DNA from 2 places in the Kocuria sp. CPCC 205263 genome. Region 2 is predicted to be linked to the other one. Evidence: riboswitches for the same ligand, from Rfam matches in the RefSeq annotation. Region 2 holds a riboswitch; the other holds the start of a gene.

Region 1 (7,566 bases), on a different contig from region 2:
TGGTTCTGGGACCAGTACGTGCCCGACGCCGAGCAGCGCCGGCACCCGGACGCCGCACCGTTCCACGCGGAGGACCTCTCCGGGCTGCCGCCGGCGCTGGTCATCACCGCCGCCCACGACGTGCTGCGGGACGAGGGCGAGGCCTACGCCGAGAAGCTGCAGGAGGCGGGGGTGGAGGTCCACCAGCGCCGCTGGGAGGGCCAGATGCACGGCTTCTTCTCCATGGTCAACGTGCTGCCGGCCAGCGCCGAGGCCCTGGACTTCGTGGTGGAGTCGGTCGCCTCGGACGTCGAGGCCGAGCTGGAGGAGGCGGGCGAGCGATGAGCACGGTGCGCGAGCTGGACGTCGTCGTCGTCGGCGCCGGGTTCTCCGGCCTCTACCTCCTCCACCGCCTGCGCGAGCAGGGACGGTCCGTGGCCGTCGTCGAGAAGGGCGACGGCGTGGGCGGCACGTGGTACTGGAACCGCTACCCCGGGGCCCGGTGCGACGTGGAGAGCCCCTACTACTCCTACTCCTTCTCCCGGGAGCTGGAGCAGGAGTGGGAGTGGACCGAGCGCTACCCCACCCAGCCCGAGATCCTGCGCTACCTCAACCACGTGGCCGACCGCTTCGACCTGCGCCGCGACATTCAGCTGGACACCGAGGTGGTCTCCGCCGTCTACGACGACGCCGTGGCACGGTGGGCCGTCACCACCCGCTCGACCGCGGACGGCACCGAGGAGACGGTCAGCGCCCGGTACTGCATCATGGCCACCGGCTGCCTCTCGGCCGGGCGCGTGCCGGACCTCGAGGGCCTGACCGACTTCGCCGGGGAGGTCTACCACACCGGCTCCTGGCCGCACGAGGGCGTGGACTTCATCGGAAAGCGCGTCGCGGTGATCGGCACCGGATCCTCGGGCATCCAGTCGATCCCCGAGATCGCCCGGCAGGCCGAGCACCTCACGGTCTTCCAGCGCACCCCGAACTTCAGCGTCCCGGCGCGCAACCAGCCGCTGGACCCGCAGGAGTGGGCGCAGATCAAGGCCGACTACCCGCGGATCCGGGAGATCGCCCGACAGACCCCGACCGGGTTGCCGTTCCCGCCCAGCACCGCCTCCGCACTGGAGACCGACCCGGAGGAGCAGCGCAAGGTCATGGAGGAGCACTGGACGCTGGGCGGGTTCCGCCTCGGGCAGTGCTTCTCGGACCTGGCGATCAGCAAGGAGGCCAACGACGTCGTGGCCCAGTACATCCGCGAGCGCATCGACGAGATCGTCGAGGACCCCGAGGTCGCGGAGCTGCTGAAGCCGTACGACCACCCCGTGGGCACCAAGCGGATCTGCGTGGACACCGACTACTACACGACATTCAACCGGGAGAACGTCTCCCTGGTCGACGTCCGGTCCGCGCCCATCACCCAGCTGACCGAGCGGGGGCTGAGCACCACGGAGCAGGAGTACGAGGTCGACGCGATCGTCTTCGCCACCGGCTTCGACGCCATGACCGGGGCCCTCAACCGGATCGACATCCGGGGCACCGAGGGGCTTTCCCTGGCCGAGAAGTGGGCCGCCGGCCCGCGGACCTACCTCGGGCTGGCCACCGCCGGGTTCCCGAACCTGTTCCTGGTCACCGGTCCCGGCAGCCCGTCGGTGCTCAGCAACATGGTGACCTCGATCGAGCAGCACGTCGACTGGATCACCGACCACATCCGCTACCTCGAGGACCAGGGCCTCATCCGCTCCGAGGCCTCTCCCGAGGCGGAGGACGCGTGGGTGCAGCACGTCAACGACGCCGCGGACATGACCCTGTTCCCGCAGGCGAACTCCTGGTATCTGGGCGCGAACGTGCCCGGCAAGCCGCGGGTGTTCATGCCCTACGTGGGCGGGGTCGGCGCCTACCGCGCCAAGTGCGACGAGGTCGCCTCCCGGCAGTACGAGGGCTTCAGCGTCGCCTGACCGGTTGAACGACCGGATGGAGGGCTCCGGGGCTGCGGCACCGGAGCCCTCCGCATGCGGGCAGTCCGGGGCTTCGGGGCACATCCCCCCATCAGCAGCCTGATGCTCGTGGGACGGCAGGAGAACGAGACCGACGCGCCGCAATCGCATTTCTTTCTTTTGCGAATTCCCGGGACAACAATGGGGATTATCGGTGGAGAAGGTTTGTCCCGACCCTTGAGGAAGGGGCCGATCCCGTCGGGATCTAATGCTCCGCAGACCTTTCCCGGCAAACGGTCGCGCCATGACACGGGTGGCGCCACCCGGCACGCGGCTCCAGGGAGGGCACGCTTGCCCGTCAGAACGACCCGGGCAGAGCCCCAGGTCAAGACCACTTTCGTCTCGAACTGAGCCTCTCCGGGGATCTCCAGCGGCGCCCCTCAACCGGCAACCTCGTCTGGGTGTGAAGGTGCACTGCTGAACTGGCACAAGAACCGAGACACGCCCGTGATCAAAACGAGACTTTCCCGTTATTCTTCGATTAGTGTTCTCTCCGTGCCGATTCCCCCATTGATCGGCACCCTCGTGCACATCGCCGAATTCTGCCGGTGCTCGAGGCCCCCAGAACACATCGCTCGGCAGAAGCGGGGGAACCATGAACGGTCCCTCCCCCGGGACCTAGGGGTTAAGTCGTCAGGGCCCCCATCCTGACGACCGGGTGTCTCCCACCCGCATCCGACAGCTCACCTCGCAGGCAAGAGGGAGGACATCACTCATGCCCATTTTCCAGTCCCGCACGCCCCGCCACCGCGCCCAGAGCTCGTTCCGCCTCGGACGCACCGCGATCCTGGCGGTCGCCGGCGGCGCCCTGGCGCTCAGCAGCGTGGCCCCGGCCCAGGCCGCCCCCGCCGCAGCCCCCCAGCAGCTCGTCAGCATCCAGTCCCAGTCCGGCAAGGCCGCGACCATCGCTGCTGCGGCCAAGAACCAGCTGGGTGTGGGCCAGGACTGCACCGCCCTGGTCACCAAGTCCCTGCGCGCGGCCGGGATCAACCACCATGGGTGGCCGGCCTCCTACCTGAAGCTTGGCACCCGGGTCTCCGCCGCCCAGGCCCAGCCCGGTGACCTGGTCTACTACGCCAATGGCGGCATGGGCTTCGCCCACATCGCCGTGTACATCGGCGGCGGCAAGGCCGTCCACGGCGGTTGGAACGGCAACCAGACGGTCATCCAGACCGTCAACGTCGGCTCCGGTCCCGTCTATCTCCGCGTGCGCTGACTCCACGCACGTGAGCGGGGAGTGCGGTTCCCGGCCGTCCCGGCGGGAACCGCACTCCCCCTCCCATATGGGCTCCCTGCAACCGTGACGGTCTCGTGACGGGTTCTGTCGGAGCCCTCGAGCCCCGCGGGGAGAGGCAGGCGGTCACACGCCGTCGTCGCCTGGCCCTGGGTGCCGCGGCGCCCTAGCGTGGAGTCACCCGGCCGCCACAGATGCACGAGAGCGGCCCACGGACAGCGGGGGAACGCATGAGCGCGCAGCCGGAGGACCACGGCAACCGCAGCGTCACCACACCGGACGGACGCAGCCTGGAGTTCCGGCTCACCGGTCCGCCCGGAGGCCTGCCGGTGGTCTTCCACCACGGGGCTCCCGGTGCCGCGGTCCTGTTCGGGCCGCTCGAGCGCGCGGCCGCGGACCGCGGGCTGCGCGTGGCCACCGTCTCGCGCCCCGGATACGGCGCCTCGGACCCGCTCCCGGAGGAGAAGGCCCCCGGCACGGTCGCCGGTGCCGTGGCCGACACCTCGTTCCTCCTGGACGAGCTGGAAATGACGGACTTCCTCACTCTCGGCTGGTCCAGTGGCGCTCCCCGCGCCCTGGCCTGCGCTGCGCTGCTGCCCGATCGGTGCCGCGCGGTCGCCTCCCTCGCCGGCTACGCCCCGCCGCGCGTGGCGAGGCTGGATCCGGTCGCCGGGATGGACGAGGACAGCGCGGCGGAGTTCACCGCTGCCCGGAAGGGGCGCAGCGCGCTCGAGGCCTACCTTGAGGAGCGCATGGAGATCATGAGCGCTGCGGCCTCGGCACCCGGGAACGACGTCGTGGCACTCCTGCGCGCGATGCTCCCGCCCGTGGACCAGGCGGTGATGACCGGGGACTTCGCCGGGTACGTGCTGGACACGGCCGAGCGCGCCCTGCGCCAGGGCGTCGTGGGCTGGCGCGACGACGACCTGGCGGTAAACCGCCCGTGGGGATTCAACGTGGAGCGAGTCGCCGTGCCGGCACGGATCTGGCACGGTCGGAAGGACTGTACCGTCCCCCTCGCCCACGGGAAGTGGCTCGCCGCGCACGTGCCGGGCGCCCGGGCGCACCTGCTGGAGCACGAGGGGCATCTGTCTCTCGTGGCCCGCCTCGACCGGGTCCTGGATGACCTGCTCGACGCCGCCGGCTGACGGACCGCGGCTCCGTCAGGATGGGACCGGGGACCGCGCCGCGTCGAACCCTTATAGTCCGCACTTCCGCTCCGGCACATGCAGCGTTGCCGATGATCACGATCACACGGCCCTGCTCACGGTGAAAGTCCATCGGCGGATCACCCTTCCCAGCCAGATGCATGGCTCGTAGGCTCGACCCGGATCCGCTGGAGGATCGATCGCCAACTCGACGAGGAGTGGGACAGCATGCGCCAACTCGCGCACCGGCTCGAACGGCTGGGCACCGAGACCGCCTTCAGCGTCGCCCAGGCCGCGGCCGCCTGGACGGCGAAGGGGAACCGTGTGTACCCCTTTCACCTCGGCGACATCAACATCCCGACGGCCCCGCACATCATCGAGGCGATGGACCGGGCCATCGCCGACGGTCACACGGGCTACTGCCCCGGCCCCGGCATCCCGCAGCTGCGCGAGGCCCTCGCCGAGGACATCGGCTCGCGCCGTGGCATCGACCTCAGCGCCGAGAGCATCGTCGTGATGACGGGCGGCAAGCCCGTCATCACGAAGTTCCTGCAGGCGGTCATGAACCCCGGCGAGGAGGTGCTCTACCCGAATCCCGGTTTCCCGATCTACGAGTCGCAGATCGAGTACCTCGGGGGCACGGCCGTGCCGTACCGCTATCTCCCCACGGAGGACGGCTTCGCGATCGACCTCGACCAGGTGCGCGCGTCGATCACCCCGAGCACGGTCGCCATCATCTACAACGACCTGCAGAACCCCATCTCGGCCGAGTCGACGGCGGCCGAGCGCGAGGCCGTCGCGCAGCTCGCCCAGGAGCACGATCTTTGGGTGCTCTCCGACGAAGCCTACTTCGAGACGCGCTACGAGGGGGTCTCGAACTCGATCGCGTCACTCCCCGGCATGGCCGATCGCACCGTCATCCTCTACACGTTCAGCAAGAAGTTCGCCATGACCGGCTCCCGCCTCGGCTGCGCCGTCGCGCCGCCAGAGATCGCCACGGTGCTCGGCACGCTCAACACCAACGACGAGTCGTGCACCACGCACTACGTGCAGTGGGCCGGCATCGAAGCGCTCCGCGGCCCCCAGGAACCCGTGCAGCAGACGCTCGACATCCTGCGCGAGCGCCGGGATGCCGCCTGTGAGCTCGTGAACGCCATCTCCGGCATGCACGTGGCCGTGCCGCAGTCGACGTTCTACCTGTTCCCCGACGTCACCCAGACCATGGAGAGCATGGGCTACACGGCAGTCGGTGACTTCGCCACGGCAGCGCTGCACCAGACCGGCGTCTCCTTCTGCACGCGGGAGCACTTCGGCCGGCGCCAGCCCGACGAGGATCGGCAGTACATCCGGCTCGCCTACTCGGGCATCGACGTCGCCGACATCCGCGACGGCCTCGGCCGCCTGCGCGAGTGGATCGAGACGGCATGAGCCGGGTCCTTGTCACGGGACGGGTGCCCGACGCCGCGATCGAGAAGCTCCGCGCCGAGCACGACGTCGACGCCTGGCCGGATCCGGAGCCGATCGGCCGCGAGGAGCTCCTGCGCCGGGTGACCGGGGCGGATGCCGTGGTGAGTCTGCTCACCGAGCGCATCGACGCCGAGCTGCTCGACGCCGCCGGCCCGCAGCTGAAGGTGGTCGCGAACGTCGCCGTCGGCTACGACAACATCGACGTGCCCGCCTGCACCGAGCGGGGCGTCGTGGCCACCAACACCCCCGGTGTCCTCACGGACGCCACGGCCGACATCGCCTTCGGCCTCATCCTCATGGCGACTCGCCGGCTCGGCGAGGGGGAACGGCTCATCCGCTCCGGCCAGGCCTGGAAGTGGGGCATGTTCTTTCTGCTCGGCAGCGGCCTGCAGGGCAGGACCCTCGGCGTCGTGGGCATGGGCGGCATCGGCCAGGCGACCGCGCGCCGTGCCAAGGCCTTCGGCATGGAGGTCGTCTACCAGTCGCGCAGTGAGTGCGATCCCGGGATCGCCGCCGAGCTGGGCGCCCGACGGGTCGACCTCGACGAGCTGCTGGCCGTCTCCGACGTCGTGTCGCTGCACTGTCCTTATGGGCCCGCCACGCATCACCTGATCGGCGCCGAGCAGCTAACGGCGATGAAGGACTCGGCGTACCTCGTCAACACCGCGCGCGGCCCGATCGTCGACGAAGCGGCGCTCGCGGCCGCACTGCGCGAGGGCCGGATCGCGGGCGCCGGACTGGACGTCTACGAGCACGAGCCCCGGGTGCATCCCGAGCTGTTGGAGCTCGACAACGTGGTGCTGGTACCGCATCTGGGCTCCGCCACCGTGGAGACGCGCACCGCAATGGCGGTGCTCGCCGCCGACAACGTGCTCGCCGTGCTCGGCGGGCAACGACCGCCGTCACCGATCGGGTAGCAGCAGGGCCGGCCGTCCCTCACGGGGTGCCGCGGAGCCAGTCCTCGAACTGGGTCGGAGCGGTCGTGTAGTCCGCACGAGGCAGCAGGCCACCGTTGCCGAGAGCGGTGAACGGCACCGGCACCCGGAGAACCTTCCGGCGTCCTCCACGGTGGAGGTCCATCGCACGGGCCAGCTCCGCCATGTCGCGGACCTCGGGCCCCGCGATGACGGCGTCGTCGGAGGTCCCGGAGCCGCCGGGCTCCAGGGCACGGTCGGCGACGAACGCGGCGGCCTCGTTCGCGGCCAGCGGCCGGGAGCGCATCCCGGGCACGGCGGAGAGCGGGCCGATGCGCAGCTGCGACAGCAGGGTCTCGGCCAGTTCGTACCACTGCGCCGAGGCCACGAACGTGACCGGGACGGGTCCGGCCCGATAGGTCTGCTCCTGGGCGGCCTTGCCCGCGTAGTAGCCCATCCACCGGTGCACCTCGGGGTCCCGGGCGTTGAGGATCGTGACGCACACGATCCGGGACACCCCTGCCCGCTGTGCCGCCGCCACCACGTTGCGTGCGGTGGTGGTGAAGAAGTCGACGGCGCGCTTGCGGGACAGTGTCGCCAAGTGGAGGCAGTCCACCACGGTGGAGACCCCCTCGAACGCGGCGTCCAGGCCGTCACCGGAACAGACGTCGACGCCCTGCCCGCGCGAGACCTCGACGACGTCGAGGCCGCGCTCGCGCAGCTGTGTCACCACCCGTGCGCCCAGCTGCCCGGTCGCCCCCAGGACCGCCACCTTCCGGTGCTCGCCCTCGCCTGTGCTCTCCATGGCCCACCGCCCTCTTCCCGTCGTC
Region 2 (7,566 bases):
CGTGGTCCGCCCGCGTCAGCGCCGAGGAGAAGGCCCAGGAGGAGCAGGACCGGGCCGAGGACGAGGCCGGGGAGAACGCGGCGGCCGACGGGCCCGAGGGCTCCGGCGGCGCCCCTGACGGCGAGCCGGCGTCCGGTGACTGGGCCGAGGACAGGCCGGTCCCGCCGCAGGAGGGCGAGGGGCTCTGACCGCTCCGCCGGGGCCGGGGACCGCGAGGACGGACGAGGCCCCGGAGCCCGCGCGCGGGATGTTCCGGTCCTTCCGGTTCCGCAACTACCGGCTGTGGTTCCTGGGCGCGCTCGTGTCCAACATCGGCACGTGGATGCAGCGCACGGCCCAGTCGTGGCTGGTCTTCGACGAGCTCTCGGACCACGACGCCACCGCCATGGGCGTGGTGACGGCCCTGCAGTTCCTGCCACAGCTCTTCCTCGCGCCCTGGGCCGGCGTGCTCGCGGACCGGCTCGACCGGCGGCGCCTGCTGCTGTGGACTCAGACGGCCATGGCGGTGCTGGCGGCCGGTCTGGGAGTGCTGGTCCTGGCCGACGCGGCCACCCTGTGGCACGTCTACGGCTTCGCCCTCGCCCTGGGCGTCGTCTCCACCCTCGACGCCCCCGTGCGCCAGACCTTCGTCTCGGAGATGGTCGACGACGCCTACCTCTCCAACGCCGTGGCCCTGAACGCGACCTCGTTCAACGCCGCGCGGATGATCGGGCCCGCCGTGGCCGGCGTGCTCGTGGCCTCCATCGGCTCGGGCTGGGTGTTCCTCCTCAACACGCTGACCTTCGGCGCGATGCTCGCCGCCGTCCTGGCGATCCGCGCCGACGAGCTGCGCGGGATGCCGCGCTCCGGCCGGGGGCGGGGCCAGATCCGGGAGGGGCTGGCCTACGTGGCCGGCCGCCCCGACATCGTGGCGGTGCTGGTCACCATCTTCCTCATCGGCACCTTCGGGCTGAACTTCGCGGTCTTCCTGGCCGCCATGGCCGGACCCGAGTTCGGCCGGGGATCGGAGACCTTCGGGCTGCTCAACTCGGTGCTCGCGGTCGGCACGGTGGCCGGGGCCCTGCTCTCGGCCCGGCGCCGCAGCGCCCGGCTGCGCTACGTCTACGGGGGCAGCGCCGTCTTCGCCCTCAGCTGCCTGGGCGCGGCGACGGCACCCACCCTGCCGCTGTTCGCGCTGTGGCTGGTCCCCTGCGGGCTGTCCTCCCTGACCATCATGACCACCGCCAACGCGTACGTGCAGTCCACCACCTCCCCGGTGATGCGCGGACGCGTCATGAGCCTCTACATGGCCATCTTCATGGGCGGCACCCCGATCGGGGCGCCGGTCGTCGGCTGGATCACCGACGCCCTCGGGGCGCGCTGGGGCATGGGGGTCGCCGTGGCGGCGGGTCTCGGCGGGGCCCTGGTGGGCTTCGTCGTCTGGTTGCGGCTGCGCGCGGAGCGCTCCGCGCCCGGCAACTCCGGCTAGCGCCCGGCTCCTCCGCGGAGCTGCTCGACGACGTGGTCCACACAGGCCAGCAGCCGGGCGACGTCGTCGGGCTCGATGGAGACGAACGTGGCGATCCGCAGCTGGTTGCGCCCCAGCTTGCGGTAGGGCTCGACGTCGACCACGCCGTGGGCGCGCAGGGCCGCCGCGACGCCGGCCGCGTCCACGGAGCCGTCGAAGTCCACGGTGGTGATCACGGTGGAGCGGTCCTCGGGGCGGGCCACGAACGGGGACGCGAAGGACGAGGCCTCGGCCCACCCGTAGACGAGGTCCGAGGAGGCCTTCGTGCGGGCCGCGGCCCAGGTCATGCCGCCCTGGTCGTTGAGCCAGCGGACCTGCTCGTCGAGCATCACCAGAGTGGCCAGGGCCGGGGTGTTGTAGGTCTGGTTCTTCCGGGAGTTCTCGAGCGCCGTGGTCAGCTGCAGGAAGTCGGGGATCCACCGCCCGGAGGCGCCGATCCGCTCGATCCGCTCGATCGCCGCGGGGGAGAACGCGCCCAGCCACAGTCCGCCGTCCGAGCCGAAGTTCTTCTGCGGGGAGAAGTAGTAGACGTCCGCCGCGGCCACCTCCGCGGCCATCCCCCCGGCCGCCGAGGTCGCGTCCACCAGCACCAGCGCGTCGTCCGCGATCCCGGAGGGCCGGTGCACGGGCGCGGCGACACCGGTGGACGTCTCGTTCTGGGGCCACGCGTAGACGTCCACGCCTTCCTCCGCACGGGCCTCCGGGCGGGTGCCGGGGGCGGAATCCACGATCGAGGAGGCCTCCAGGAACGGTGCGCCGTCGGTGGCCTGGGCGAACTTCGCGCCGAACTCCCCGAACACCAGGTGCTGGGCCCTCCGCTCGACGAGCCCGAACGCGGCGGCGTCCCAGAACGCGGTGGCCCCGCCCAGGCCCAGGAGCACCTCGTGGCCGGCGGGCAGGCCGAGGAACTGCGCGAGGCCCTCGCGCACCGAGCCCACGAGCTCCTGCACCGGCGCCTGGCGGTGGGAGGTGCCGAGCAGGCCGGCTCCGGCGCGCGACACGGCCTCGACCTGTGCCGGGCGGATCTTGGAGGGGCCGGCGCCGAAGCGGCCGTCGGCGGGCAGCAGGTGCTGGGGGATGGTGACGTGTGCGGGCAACGGGCGCTCCCTCGTGGGTGACGTGCGGCGGGTGGTGCGCGACGGGCACGGCCGCCGCGGGGGCCGCTCGCGCCGTTCGCGACTCGGCCCATTCTGCCCCACCCGCGGGGGAGGGCCCCGCGGGCGCCTCCTCCCCTCCGGGCGGCCGGAGGGCGCGCGGACTAAGCTCGTGCGGGTAGACCGGACCGGGCGGGATCCCCGGGCCGGGACGGCCGGACGAAGGATGACTGAGGCATGAGCGACTTGATCGACACCACGGAGATGTACCTGCGGACCGTCCTCGAGCTCGAGGAGGAGGGGATCACGCCGATGCGGGCGCGGATCGTCGAGCGCCTCGACCACTCCGGGCCCACGGTCTCGCAGACGGTGTCCAGGATGGAGCGGGACGGGCTGCTGACGGTGGGCCAGGACCGGTCGCTGCTGCTCACCCCTGCCGGCCGTGAGCGTGCCGTGCAGGTGATGCGCAAGCACCGGCTGGCGGAGCGGCTGCTCGCCGACGTCATCGGCCTGGACCTCGCCCAGGTGCACGACGAGGCGTGCCGGTGGGAGCACGTGATGAGCGAGCAGGTCGAGCGGCGGCTCGTGGACCTGCTGCACAGCCCCCGGTACTCGCCGTACGGCACGCCGATCCCCGGTCTGGCCGCCCTCGGGGTCGAGGAGAGCCCCGCAGCGGCCCATCCCTCCCTGCTCGACGCCGCCCGCCACGACCCGGTCGGATCGCACACCGTGGCGCTGCTGCCCGAGGTGGTCCAGGCGGACGCGGACCTCCTGGGCGTGCTGAGCGACGTGGGAGTGCTCACCGGGGCGGAGGTCACGGCCCGGGTGGACGGTCAGATCGTGCGCATCGAGGTGGCGGCCACGGGGCGGTCCGCGGAGATCGACCTGCGCACCGCTGCGGCCATCCGCGTCCTCGCTCCCTGAGGCGCCGCCGCCTCTCGGAGCGGGCCGGCGAACGGTTCGTCCCGGGTGTGGGGACGTTCACAAGCCACTTTCGGCCAGTTCGGCCCGGTCCGGACCCCGGAGGCGCGGCTTCCCTGGTGACAGGCGGATTGTCAGGGCGCTCGAAGGCCCTGCACAGCTCGTCACGGGTGCGAATTGATCGTCCCACGCGTCTCAATGGCTTGGCATTGAGACCCGAGGCGTTGTTCGGCTGTTATCTGTCGTGATCAAAACGTGACGCTTCCGTAATCTGTCATGTACTGTTCAACGCGTGCCGATCACTGGTCGGATCGGCGCCCTCGGAGCACATTGCCGAATTCTGCCGGTGCCCGTGGCCTCTACACAGAAACTGCTTGGCAGAAGCGGGGGAACCATTTTCGGTCCCGGTGATCCGGGTCCTTGGGGTTAAGTCGTCAGAGCGCGTGCGTTCTGCGGCCGGGTGTCTCCCACCCGAATCCGACAGCTCACCTCGTAGGCAAAGGGAGGAACTCAACCATGTCGCTTTTCACGCTGAACGCTGCCCGCCACCGTGCCGAGACCACCTCGCACGTCGTGCGCAACACCACCATCGCCGCCGCTGCCGGCGCCGCGATGATCGGCTCCGTCGCCCCGGCCCAGGCCTTCGCCCAGGCCCCCGTCGAGACCGGCGCGGCCTATTCGGCCCCGGCCTCCGCCTCGCTGGCCGAGTACTCCTCGTACACCTACCAGGCCCCGGTCGCCGCGCAGCCCGCCGCTCCCGCCTACGAGGCCCCGGCTCCGGCCCCGCAGCAGACCGCCGCCACCTCGAGCGTCACCCCGCAGTCCACCGCCACCACCGAGATCGCCCCGGCCGCCGGCGGCGTCGTGGGCACCGCGATGTCCGCGCAGGGTGCGGGCTACGTCTACGGCGGCACCGCCTACGGCGCCTGGGACTGCTCCGGCTTCACCCAGTGGGTCTTCGCCCAGAACGGCATCGACCTGCCCCGGACCACCTGGTCCCAGTTCGCGGCGGGCACCCCCACCGCCAACCCGCAGCCCGGTGACCTCGTCTCGCAGAACGGCGGCGCCCACGTGGGCATCTACATCGGCGGCGGCAAGATGATCTCCGCCCTCAACCCGACCCAGGGCACCCAGGTCCACTCCGTCAACGCCATGCAGCTGGACGGCTACTACACCTTCTGATCCGGTCCGCCGCCCGCGACGACCCCGCTCGTCGCGGGCGGCACCCGATCACCCCCCTCCCGCACGCCGAGAGCCGCTCTCCCGGTTCCCGGCGGTGCCTGCTGTCCGACCGGACGGCGCCCCCCTCCTCCGCTCGCCCGGCCGTCGTTCCCGATCCCGGAACGCACCCCTGCCGGACACCGTTCCACCCCGCGCGCTGCCCGGGGTGATCCGTGCTGTCACCCGCGCCCTCCGGCAGGCCCGGCTCCGAAAGAAAGTCGTCTGAACTCCTCATGACCCGTGATCTGACCTCCTCGAACGTCATCGGCTCGCTCTTCTCCGGCAAGGCCCGCACCGTGGCCGCCGTGGCCGCCTTCTCCGGGCTGGCCCTCGCCACCACCGTCTCCGTGCAGGCCGCTCCGGCCCAGGACGCCTCCGCCGATGCCCCGCTGTCCGCCGTGGCCGCGGCCACCCCCGCCGCGGCGCCCACCGTGTCCCTCGAGCCCGTCGCCCACGTGCAGAAGGCCGAGCCCCAGCCCGACCGGAAGACCGAGAAGAAGAAGGTCGAGACCCCGGTCGTCGCGGCTCCCGCCGTGGCCGCTCCGGCGCCGAAGGCCGCCGCCGCGCCCGCCCCGGTCGCCGCCCCGCAGCCGGCCGTGCAGGCGGCTCCGGCCCCGAAGCCCGCCGCCGCGCCCGCCCCGGCCCCGAAGGCCGCTCCGGTCGCCGCTCCGAAGCCGGCCGTGCAGGCGGCTCCGGCCCCGAAGCCCGCCGCCGCGCCTGCCCCGAAGCCGGCCGTGCAGGCCGCTCCGGCCGCCCAGCGCACCGTCGCCCCGCAGAGCTCGGCCTCCGGCAAGGGCGCGACCATCTCCTCCGCCGCCATGGGTCAGCTCGGTGTGGGCCAGGACTGCACCGCGCTCGTCACCAACGCGCTGCGCGCCGCCGGCATCAACCACCACGGCTGGCCGGCCTCCTACCTGAGCCTCGGCACGCAGGTCTCCGCCGGCCAGGCCCAGCCCGGCGACCTCGTCTACTACGCCGACGGCGGCATGGGCTCGGCCCACATCGGCGTCTACATCGGTGGCGGCAAGGCCGTCCACGGCGGCTGGAACGGCGGCACGACCGTCATCGACAGCGTCAACGTGGGCTCCGGCCCCGTCTACGTCCGCGTGCGCTGACCGCACGCGAGAGCACTGCTTCGGGTGCGCGGTTCCTGGTCGGCCAGACGGGAACCGCGCACCCGCTGTCGTCCCGGCACCCACCGCGCCGGCCACCCCGGCGCCCCGCCGGCGGCCGATAGACTGGGCCCATGTCCACCGACTTCAGCCGCAACGCCCGCACGAGCCTGGATCGCGAGTACGCCTACATGGCCTACGGCATGATCGGCGGCGCCGTGCCCGGCATCGTGGCCGGCTTCGTCGTCGCCGCGTTCGTGGGGCACGCCGCGATGTGGCTCTCGGTCTTCGGCGGCATCGGGATCGTGCTCGGCCTGGTCACCGGGATCCTGCTCCACCGGAGGCGGCACGCTGCGGCCGGGACCGAGGACCCCCGGGAGCGCGGCGCAGCGCCGGAATGACGTGCTCCCGCAGCAGCGGGGCCAGGTCCGCGGGCAGCGCGCCGGGGAAGTCCCCGTCGACGGGCTGCCAGCGCAGCTCCTCGATCTCCGCGAGCGGCACCGGCCGCCCCGTGAGAGGCGCCGTGAACACCGTGCACCGCACCCACGTGCCCGCCTCGTTCGCGGCCGGCGCCACGAACACCCCTAGCAGGCGCAGCTGGGCGGCGTCCAGCCGCAGCCCCACCTCCTCCGCCGTCTCCCGCACGGCGGCGGCCACTGGGGACTCGCCCGGGTCGAGCTTGCCGCCCACTAGCATGAAGCGCTCCGTGCCCCGCTTGCGCACCGTCAGCAGCGCCCCGTCGTCGTCCCGCAGGCACACGGCGGTGATGGTCAGCACCTCGGCGTCCGCCGGGGGAGCGTCCGGGGACTCCTCGGCGGCCGAGCGCAGCCGGCCGATCTCCTCGTCGAGGTTGCGGGCCGCCGCCGGACCCCACCGGCGCTGGGCCGTGTCGGTCCGGAACAGCGGCTGCCGGCCCCGGAGATCCTCCAGCACCTCCAGCCGGGCCCGGGCGAACACCGGGCCGGGCACGTGCGCGTACTCCTTCCGCACGCCCGCCGTGTAGGCGGCGTACCCGTCCGGGTCCGCGCCGAGCACGGAGAGGTCGGCGTCCAGGAGCACCCGTCCGGCGGCGTCGCCGTCCGAGACCCGGTGCCCGAGGGTGAGCAGGACGAGCCGCTCGACCTCCGCCACGAGCGGCTCGGCGAAGCCGGCGGCGCCCAGCCGGGTGCGGGCCAGCTCCGCCGACTCCCGCTCGTCCGCCCCGGGGCGGCCCCGGTAGACGGCGTCGTGGAACCAGGCGGCGAGGACCAGGGCGGCGGACCGGTCGGGGCCGAGGTCGACGCCGGTCCGCAGCAGGTCGACGGCCTCGAGCACCGCCAGCAGGTGAGCGGGACCGTGGTAGTGCCGGTGCGGCTCGCTCCATCGTTCCACGAGCTCCTCGCCCATCGCCGGGTGCCCCGGGAAGCGGGCGGCCCACCGCCGCAGCAGGACCCGGGCGATCCGGTCCGGGCGCGCCCGCGCCGGGACGCGCAGCCCGCTGCGCACGAGCAGGCGCGTGAGCTGCCGCCCGTCGACCGGCACCGCGCCCGCGGCCACCGCCCGCCGGTACTGGCTCTCCGGCACGTCGTAGTGGTCCCGGTCGAAGGCGCGCCGGGCCACGCCCAGCCGGTCCGCGAAGTCGTGCAGCTCCTCGTAGGACGTGTCGGAGACCAGGTGCGAGAAGTGCGTCCCGTGGGCGGGCCAGAGCGGCGGATCGATGTAGACGGGCATG

The links. Region 2 has a riboswitch for cyclic di-AMP ahead of RF647_RS17075 (C40 family peptidase). Riboswitches for the same ligand answer to the same signal wherever they lie in the genome.
Region 1: linked by a shared signal. The riboswitch ahead of RF647_RS13640 (NlpC/P60 family protein) and the one ahead of RF647_RS17075 (C40 family peptidase) in region 2 are both predicted to bind cyclic di-AMP.

What each region holds. Positions count from the first base shown of each region.
Region 1 covers NZ_JAVKPV010000008.1:28,941-36,506, reverse strand. Annotated here, with positions in the region: gene RF647_RS13650 (alpha/beta hydrolase) at 1-324, shown strand, start outside; gene RF647_RS13645 (flavin-containing monooxygenase) at 321-1,934, shown strand; cyclic di-AMP (ydaO/yuaA leader) riboswitch at 2,497-2,683, shown strand; partial or broken gene RF647_RS13640 (NlpC/P60 family protein) at 2,782-3,189, shown strand; gene RF647_RS13635 (alpha/beta fold hydrolase) at 3,438-4,355, shown strand; gene RF647_RS13630 (pyridoxal phosphate-dependent aminotransferase) at 4,584-5,783, shown strand; gene RF647_RS13625 (2-hydroxyacid dehydrogenase) at 5,780-6,739, shown strand; gene RF647_RS13620 (SDR family oxidoreductase) at 6,759-7,541, opposite strand.
Region 2 covers NZ_JAVKPV010000015.1:4,580-12,145, reverse strand. Annotated here, with positions in the region: gene RF647_RS17095 (DUF3027 domain-containing protein) at 1-188, shown strand, start outside; gene RF647_RS17090 (MFS transporter) at 248-1,468, shown strand; gene serC (phosphoserine transaminase) at 1,465-2,604, opposite strand; gene RF647_RS17080 (metal-dependent transcriptional regulator) at 2,839-3,525, shown strand; cyclic di-AMP (ydaO/yuaA leader) riboswitch at 3,844-4,033, shown strand; gene RF647_RS17075 (C40 family peptidase) at 4,039-4,704, shown strand; gene RF647_RS17070 (C40 family peptidase) at 4,977-5,858, shown strand; gene RF647_RS17065 (hypothetical protein) at 5,990-6,256, shown strand; gene RF647_RS17060 (DUF4031 domain-containing protein) at 6,174-7,565, opposite strand.